2 regions of the Actinokineospora cianjurensis genome follow, and region 2 is predicted to be linked to the other one. Evidence: riboswitches for the same ligand, from Rfam matches in the RefSeq annotation. Region 2 holds a riboswitch; the other holds the start of a gene.

Region 1 (4,511 bases), on a different contig from region 2:
GCCCGGCGGCGACCAGCCCGGCGAAGTGCGCCATGTCGACCATGAGCAGCGCCTCGACCGAGTCGGCGATGCGGCGGAACTCGGCGAAGTCGAGGGTGCGCGGGTAGGCGGACCAACCCGCGACGATCAGCTTCGGGTTGTGCTCCTTGGCCAGCCGCTCGACCTCGGCCATGTCGACCCGGCCGGTCTCCTTGTCGACGTGGTAGGCCACCACGGTGTACAGCTTGCCGGAGAAATTGATCTTCATCCCGTGCGTCAGGTGCCCGCCGTGGGCCAGGTCCAGCCCGAGGATGGTGTCGCCGGGCTTGAGCACGGCGAACATGGCCGCGGCGTTGGCCGAGGCCCCCGAGTGCGGCTGCACGTTGGCGTGCTCGGCGCCGAAGAGGGCCTTGACCCGGTCGATGGCCAGCTGCTCGACCACGTCGACGTGCTCGCAGCCGCCGTAGTAGCGGCGGCCGGGGTAGCCCTCGGCGTACTTGTTCGTCAGCACCGAGCCCTGCGCCTCGAGCACCCCGATCGGGGCGAAGTTCTCCGAGGCGATCATCTCCAGCGTCGACTGCTGGCGGCGCAGCTCGGCGTCGACCGCGGCGGAGATCTCCGGGTCGACCTCGGCCAGCCGCTGCCCGAACATGGGTGTCCCTGCCATCAGCCCTCCTTGGTGTGCTCGGCGTACGCGGCGGCGTCGAGCAGCTCGGGCTCGCCGTCGACGCGGACGCGGAAGAGCCAGCCGTCGCCGAACGGGTCGGTGTTGACCAGCTCGGGGGTGTCCACGACCGCCTCGTTGATCTCCACGACCACGCCGTCGGCGGGCGCGAACAGGTCGGAGACGGACTTGGTGGACTCGATCTCGCCGCACGCCTCACCGGTGGTCAGCGTGGCGCCCACCTCGGGCAGCTGCACGTACACCACGTCGCCGAGCGCGTCGGCGGCGTACTTGGTCACCCCGACCGTCGCCGCGGCCGGGTCGCCGAGGTCGACCCACTCGTGGTCGGTGGTGTAGCCGAGGTTCTCCGGGTTGCTCATTGGGTTCTCGATCTCCAGGTTTCAGGCTTGACGCTGGTAGAAGGGCAGCTTGACGACCTCGACCGGCGCGCTGGTGCCGCGGATGTCCACGGTGAGCGCGGTGCCCGGCTCGCTGACCGCGACCGGCACGTAGGCCATCGCGATCGGGTGGCCGAGCGTCGGCGAGAGCGCGCCGCTGGTGACCGTACCGACCTGCGCCCCGGCACCGTCGAGCACCGCGTACCCGTGTCGGGGGGCGCGCTTGCCGGAACCGACCAGGCCGACCAGCACCTTGGTCTCCACGTCGGCGTCGCGGCGGCGCTCCAGCGCCTCCTTGCCGACGAACCCGCCCGCCTTGTCGAACTTCACGACCCGGCCGAGACCGGCGTCGAACGGGGTGAACGAGGCGCTGAGCTCGTTGCCGTAGAGCGGCATGCCCGCCTCCAGCCGCAGCGTGTCGCGGCAGGCGAGCCCGGCGGGCAGCAGCCCGTGCTCCTGACCGGCCTCGGTGAGCAGCCGCCACACCTCGGGTGCCTTGGCACCGTCCACGTAGACCTCGAAGCCGTCCTCGCCGGTGTAGCCGGTGCGGGCGAGCAGGATGTCGATGCCGCCGATGGCCGAGGGCACGCTGGCGTAGTAGGCGAGCGCGTCGAGGTCGGCGTCGGTGACCGAGCCGATGATGGCGGTGGAGGTCGGGCCCTGGACCGCGATCAGCGCCAGCTCCGCGGAGCGGTCGTTGACCTCGACGGCGAACCCGTCGGCCCGCTCGCGCAGCGCGGCGGCCACCGTGGCGGCGTTGGAGGCGTTGGCAACGACCATGAACTTGTCGGCGGCCAGCCGGTAGACGACCAGGTCGTCGAGCACGCCGCCCTCGGCGTCGCAGATCATCGTGTAGCGGGCCTTGCCCGGCTTGACCGCGGACAGCTTGCCGACGAGCGCGAAGTCCAGCGCCTGGGCCGCCTCCGGACCGGTCAGCTCGATCTCGCCCATGTGGCTGAGGTCGAACAGGCCGGAGGCGGTGCGGACCGCCTTGTGCTCGGTGAGCTCGCTGCCGTAGCGCAGGGGCATCGACCAGCCTGCGAAATCGGTGAACGAGGCACCGAGCGCCTCGTGCACCGAGTGCAGCGGGGAGGGGGTGCTCATGGAAGTCGGGTCTCCTTCGGCGCGCTGGGAACAGTGCTGTTCGCAGCGTGGCACGCCGGGCGCGCGGGCTGCAGCACGACCGGACGGGCTGTGGATGAGTGTGGGGGTTGTGGACAGCCGCGCGGCTGTTCGCTGTGGCGGGTGCGGCGGACGAGGGACATGGGAGCTCCTTGGCAGCGCGCCGGACGGGCGGATCCGGCGCTGGAACTCCCCCTCTGTCATGGCACCTGAGAGCTTCGCCGCGAACGCGGCTTGCACCGTGGGTGAGACGCCGAGATCGCGTCTGCTTTCCAGAGTGGCCTGGTGGGAACGGTAGCTTTACCTGAGAGATTGACGGGGAGTTTGCTCCTTCGGTGCCTCGATCAAGATCGAGGGCTCTCCCGGTCCCACTCGTACGGCCCGATATGCGGTTGTGCCACGGACACTAGTCGAGCCGGAACCCGAAAGGAAGTTCGAGGCGGTGCCTGGCGAGCAGGGCGTCGTCGGCGAGCAGGTCGCGGGTGGGGCCGTCGGCGACGACGACCCCCCCGTCGACGAGCACCGAGCGCGGGCACAACTGCAACGCGTAGGGCAGGTCGTGGGTGACCATGACCGTGGTCCGGCCGAGACCGAGCAGCACCTCGGCCAGCTCACGGCGGGCGCGGGGCTCCAGGTTGGCCGAGGGTTCGTCGAGAACCAGCACGTCGGGGTCGCAGGCGAGCACCGTGGCCAGGGCGACCCGGCGGCGCTGCCCGCCGGACAGGTGCAGCGGCGAGCGGTCCGCGTGCTCGGCCATCCCGACGTCGTCGAGCGCGCGCTTGACCCGGGCGTCGAGTTCAGGTCCGCGCAACCCGAAGTTCGCGGGACCGAAGGCGACGTCTTCGCGAACGGTGGGCATGAAAAGTTGGTCGTCGGGGTCCTGGAACACGATTCCGACCCTGCGCCGGACTTCTTTCATATTCTGTTTATTGACTTCCAGCCCCGTTACCTCGACCTTGCCCTGTCCGGTGAGCACGCCGTTGAGGTGCAACACGAGGGTGGTCTTACCGGCGCCATTCGGTCCGAGGACCGCGACCCGTTCCCCTTGCTCGACCCGCAGGTTCACGCCGAAGAGGGCTTGGTGGCCGTCGGGGTAGGCGTAGGCGAGGCGTTCGACCAAGAGGGCGGGGGGTGTCACAGCGCTATACCTAGCACGACCGCGGCTAGGGCGGTCGGGATGAACCCTACGAGCCAGGTGCGGCGCCCAGCGGGCTGTCCCTGGTCGGGCATGGCCCCGGTCCAGCCACGGGAGACCATCGCGAGGTGCACGCGTTCCCCGCGCTCGTAGCTGCGGATGAACAAGGTCCCGATACCGCGCGCGGTGGCACCAACCTGCCAGAGGAAGCGCGGGTCGTGCCCGCGGCAGATGCGGGCTATCCGCATCCTGCGGGCCTCGGCGGCGATCACGTCGAGGTAGCGCAACATGAGGGTGGCGATGGTGATGACCATGGTCGGCACCCGCAGCCGCTGGAGTCCGACGATCAGCTCGCCCGGCGTCGTGGTCGCGGCCAGGGTGAGCGACACCAGCACACCGAGGGTGCCCTTGACGGCGATGTTCCAGCCCGCCAGCAGACCGTGCTCGGAGAGCCGCAGCCCGAGGAACTCGACGGTCGGACCGCCCGCGAGGAACGGGAAGGCGATCGCGAGGACCACGAACGGCAGCTCGATCAGCGCCCGGGTGGCCAACCACCCCGGCGGGATCCTGGCGATCACCCAGACCCCGGCGAGGACGGCGAGGTAGAGGCCGAACGCCCAGAACCGCTCGCGGGGCGTCGCCACCACGCAGAGCACCCCCGCGACCGCGGCCACCACCTTGACCTGTGGTGCGAGCCGGTGGACCGGGGTGTCCCCCGGCCGGTGCAGCGGATGTGCGTGGCCCGCGCTCACGCCTTGGGACGCCTGCGCAGCAGCCAGAAGAACCCACCCGCGACAACGACGGTCACTACGACACCGATGACGCCCGCGAGGCCGGTGGTGTTCTCCCCGCCGTCGACCGCGTAGTCCGCCAGAGGGCTGCCAGCGAACTGGTGATCCTTGGCGTTCTGAGCGATGCAGGAGCCCTGTAGCTGCTCACCGCCCGCGGTCTCCACTACCTCGCAGCCCTTGAGGGTCGCGTGGTCGAGACCGTCCGGATTGGAATCAGCCAGGTAGGACACCGCGCCCGCGAGCACGAGGGCGACTAGGAGGAACCCGAGCAGGAAAGGCAGATTGCGGGTCTTGGCGGTGTCTCGGGTCTTAGTGGTGTCTCGGGTCTTAGCGGTCACGCCGGGGTCCCTTCACGCAGCTCCAGCGGGCGGGTAGTGCCGCGCAGCAGGTAGACCAAGTCGGGTCGAACGGCCGCGACAGCG
Region 2 (4,511 bases):
GGACCAGATGGCGGGTAGCGTCGAAGTAGGCGATGAGCGATCCTCGAAGGATTGGGACGCCGATGCCCCAGCGAGCGGAGGGAGGCGAGCCCGATGAGCGAGATGCGCGTCGTGGGGGTGCGGGTGGAGTTGCCCGCCAACCAGCCGATCTTGTTGCTGCGTGAGACCGAGGGAGAGCGGTACCTGCCGATCTGGATCGGATCGGTGGAGGCCACCGCGATCGCGCTGGAGCAGCAGGGGGTGCGGCCCGCCCGGCCGCTGACCCACGACCTGCTCAAGGACGTGATCGGCGCGCTCGGCCGCGAACTGGAGCAGGTGCGGATCACCGACCTGCGCGAGGGCACCTTCTTCGCCGAACTGGTCTTCGACGGTGACGTCCGCGTCTCCGCCCGCCCGAGCGACTCGGTCGCCCTCGCCCTGCGGGTCGGCGTGCCGATCCACGCCGAGGACTCGGTGCTGCAGGAGGCCGGGCTGATCATCCCGGACGAGCAGGAGGACGAGGTCGAGAAGTTCCGCGAGTTCCTCGACTCCGTCTCCCCCGAAGACTTCCGCGGCGCCGATACGTAACACCCTCTCCCGCCACCCACCCCCTCATCCCCGCCCGGCACCGTCCCCGACTTGGCAGGTCGCGGTCACTCGTCCGGTCTCCGGTTTGACGGGTGGGAGCACTCGGGGGACCGTGTGACAGTGCTCCAACAAGCGAGTACCGCGATGGACCCGCGCGTCGCGTTGACCTCCTCGCGCGCCCGTTTTACCGTCACAGACGAGCGAAACACGCTGAGGTCGCAGGCAGGGGTACCGCCAGCCGGTACCGCTACCACCCACCGCGCGACCCCACGTGTGTGCCGCTCGGCCGACGGTTCCCCAGAGCGGAACGGGCGGTCTCGTTCGCCGGCCATCGGTGGCCGGACGAGGGGAGGCAGGCGTGTTCGAGGAAGGTCCCGCCGGGGCTGACTCCGGTGAGCAGGGCGAACTGTTCCCGGACGCCTCGCTGCCCGACGAGCTCGTCGGCTACCGGGGTCCGGCCGCGTGCCAGATCGCGGGGATCACCTACCGGCAGCTCGACTACTGGGCGCGCACCGGACTGGTCGTGCCCACCGTGCGCAGCGCGCACGGCTCCGGCTCGCAGCGGCTCTACTCGTTCAAGGACGTGCTCGTCCTGAAGGTGGTCAAGCGGCTGCTCGACACCGGGGTCTCGCTGCAGAACATCCGGGTCGCGGTCGACCACCTGCGCAGGCGCGGGGTGCGCGACCTGGCCAGGATCACCCTGTTCAGCGACGGCACCACCGTCTACGAGTGCACCTCCCCCGAGGAGGTCGTCGACCTGCTCCAGGGCGGCCAGGGCGTGTTCGGCATCGCGGTCAGCGGCGCCATCCGCGAGATCAGCGGCACCATCCACGAGTTCCCCGCCGAGCGCGCCGACGGCGTCGAGATCCCGGCCGACGACGAGCTCACCCAGCGCCGCAAGGCCCGCAACGCCGGTTAGGCATCAGGGCAGCGTGTACGGGGTGGTCAGCGCGACGCAGGTGAAGCCGACCCGTTCCAGGATGGGCCTGCTGGTCGGTAGCGCGTCCACCTGCAGGTAGCGCACCCCGCGCTGTTGAGCCCTACGGGCGCGGTGACTGACCAGCGCCCGGTAGATCCCACGTCCCCGCCATGGTTCTAGCGTGCCGCCGCCCCAGAGGCCCGCGAAGTCGGTGCCCGGGTGATAGCTCGTCCGCGCCGCGCTGACCGCCTCGTCGCCCGCCACCGCCAGCACCACGTCCATCGAGCCCTCCGCCACCCCGGCCTGCATCTCCGCCCTGAGCCTGCTGTGGTCGTCGCCGAACGCCTCGTCGTGCACCCGGACCACGCGATCGATGTCCTCGTCCGAGGTCACGTCCAGCAGCTCCACGCCCGCGGGCGGCGCGAAGTCCGGCACGCTCGCGGTCTCGGCGACCATCACCGCCTCCACCGAGCCCGCCACCAGCCCGGCGCGGGTCAGCCGCTCGCCCAGGTCGGCGGGGGAGTCGTGGTGGTAGAGCTTCCACTCGCCGTGACCCTCGACCGTCCGCAGCCACGCCACAGCGGCCGCGATGGTCTGATCGGCGGACGCCCGGTCGAGTGACGACCACACCACCCCGGACCAGCTGTCCCGGCCGACGCCGACGTGCCTGCTCAGCCGGTCGTCGCGCTCGGCACTCGCCCGGACACCCGAGGGTGCCAGGTCGCGCCGCAGTTGCCGGTCGAGGACGGCCCGCACGGCCGCGATGTCCAGGTCGGAGCCCATGTGCGGCAGTCGACCGCGAACCGCACCCCGGCCGCAATCGAATTGCACCCCGGACGGGTTAGACTCGGGGAGCGTCGCTGAACCCGTGCGGGAGAGTCCGGCCGGTCCACCAGACCGGAACCGGCGCCGAAGGAGCAACTCCTCCCCGGAACCTCTCAGGCAAACGGACCGTGCGGGTGAGACGCCTCTGGAAAGCGGGCGACCCGGCACGACCGGGGAGCCCCGCCGAAGGTGCAAGTCGCGCGCCCGCTCCCGGGTCCGCGGTGAAGCTCTCAGGCGCCTTCGGGCACGGACAGAGGGGGAGGGCCACACGGGCGGACCGCCCGTGCCAGGCCCGACCCCTGCTGCACCGCCCCGAGGAGACCCATGACGACCGGCCGGATCCCGCTCGCCGCGCTCGAGCACGGCACCCCGTTCGCCGACCGCCACGTCGGTCCCCGGCCCGCCGAGCTGGCCAGGATCCTCGACGTCGTCGGTGTCGGGTCGCTGGAGGAACTGGCCCAGCACGCGGTGCCGGAGTCCATCCGCGAGGGCGACCTGGCCATCGACCTGCCCGCCCCGGCCACCGAGGTCGAGGCGCTGGCCGAGCTGCGCGACCTGGCCGCCCAGAACGCCACGCTCACCCAGATGATCGGCCTGGGCTACTACGGCACGCACACCCCGCCGGTCATCCGGCGCAACGTGCTGGAGAGCCCCGCCTGGTACACCGCCTACACCCCGTACCAGCCGGAGATCAGCCAGGGCCGCCTGGAGGCGCTGCTCAACTTCCAGACCATGGTCGCCGACCTGGCCGGGCTGCCCACCGCCAACGCGTCCATGCTCGACGAGTCGACCGCCGCGGCCGAGGCGATGACGCTGCTGCGCCGCGCGGGCCGCTCCAAGTCCAACCGGTTCGTCGTCGACGCCGACACCTTCCCGCAGACCATCGCGGTCATCGAGACCCGCGCCGAGCCGCTTGGCATCGAGGTCGTCGTGCACGACCTGGCCGAGGGCCTGCCGGTCGAGGACTTCTTCGGCGTGCTGTTCTCCTACCCCGGTGCCTCCGGCGCGGTCCGCGACTTCGCCGAGCTGACCCGCGAGGCGCACGGCCGCGACGCCAAGGTCGCCTTCACCGCCGACCTGCTCGGGCTGACCCTGCTGCAGGCACCCGGCGAGATCGGCGCCGACGTGGTCGTGGGCACCACCCAGCGCTTCGGCGTCCCGATGGGCTTCGGTGGTCCGCACGCGGGCTACATGGCCGTCGGCAAGGGCCTGGAGCGGCAGTTGCCCGGCCGCCTGGTCGGCGTCAGCACCGACGCCGACGGCAAGCCCGCCTACCGGCTGGCGCTGCAGACCCGCGAGCAGCACATCCGCCGCGAGAAGGCGACCTCCAACATCTGCACCGCCCAGGTGCTGCTCGCCGTGGTCGCCTCGATGTACGGGGTCTACCACGGCCCCGAGGGCCTGCGCGCCATCGCGACCCGCACCCACCGCATGGCCGCCGTCCTCGCCGAGGGCCTGCGCCGCGGCGGGGTCGAGGTGGCCGGGGCCGCGTTCTTCGACACCGTCACCGCCAAGGTGCCCGGTCGCGCCGCCGAGGTCGTTTCCGCTGCCCGCGGGCTAGGGGTCAACCTGCGCCTGGCCGACGCTGACACCGTCGGGATCGCGACCGACGAGACCACCACCCGCGCGCACGTCGACCTGGTGTGGAAGGCGTTCGGGGTCAGCGCCGACATCGACGCCCTCGACGCCGAGACCGGCGACGCGCTGCCCGCCGACCTGGTGCGCACCAGCGAGTTCATGACGCACCCGGTGTTCTCGACGCACCGCTCCGAGACCGCGCTGCTGCGCTACCTGCGCGCGCTGTCGGACAAGGACGTAGCGCTCGACCGCAGCATGATCCCGCTCGGCTCGTGCACGATGAAGCTCAACGCGACCGCGGAGATGGAGCCGATCACCTGGCCCGCCTTCGCCGACCTGCACCCGTTCGCGCCGGTCGAGGACGCCAGGGGCATCCTGAAGATCATCGCCGACCTGGAGGACTGGCTGGCGAAGCTGACCGGTTACGACGCGGTCAGCCTCCAGCCGAACGCGGGCAGCCAGGGCGAGTTCGCGGGTCTGCTGGCGATCCGCGCCTACCACCGGTCCCAGGGCCACGGTGAGCGCGACGTCTGTCTTATCCCGTCCAGCGCACATGGCACCAACGCCGCGAGTGCGGTCATGGCGGGCATGCGCGTCGTTGTCGTTGCCTGCGACGACTCGG

Evidence for each region. A riboswitch is a leader RNA that binds a small molecule or an ion and turns the genes downstream of it on or off. The one in region 2 is predicted to bind glycine.
Region 1: another riboswitch for glycine. It lies ahead of gcvT (glycine cleavage system aminomethyltransferase GcvT); the one in region 2 lies ahead of gcvP (aminomethyl-transferring glycine dehydrogenase).

What each region holds. Positions count from the first base shown of each region.
Region 1 covers NZ_RCDD01000001.1:3,195,726-3,200,236, reverse strand. The annotation lists gene glyA (serine hydroxymethyltransferase) at 1-631, opposite strand, end outside; gene gcvH (glycine cleavage system protein GcvH) at 646-1,023, opposite strand; gene gcvT (glycine cleavage system aminomethyltransferase GcvT) at 1,045-2,145, opposite strand; glycine riboswitch at 2,351-2,445, opposite strand; glycine riboswitch at 2,446-2,538, opposite strand; gene CLV68_RS14350 (energy-coupling factor ABC transporter ATP-binding protein) at 2,570-3,301, opposite strand; gene cbiQ (cobalt ECF transporter T component CbiQ) at 3,298-4,050, opposite strand; gene CLV68_RS14340 (PDGLE domain-containing protein) at 4,047-4,427, opposite strand; gene CLV68_RS14335 (energy-coupling factor ABC transporter permease) at 4,424-4,511, opposite strand, start outside.
Region 2 covers NZ_RCDD01000002.1:1,097,675-1,102,185, reverse strand. The annotation lists gene CLV68_RS19400 (bifunctional nuclease family protein) at 94-567, shown strand; gene CLV68_RS19395 (MerR family transcriptional regulator) at 926-1,486, shown strand; gene CLV68_RS19390 (GNAT family N-acetyltransferase) at 1,490-2,269, opposite strand; glycine riboswitch at 2,348-2,450, shown strand; gene gcvP (aminomethyl-transferring glycine dehydrogenase) at 2,636-4,511, shown strand, end outside.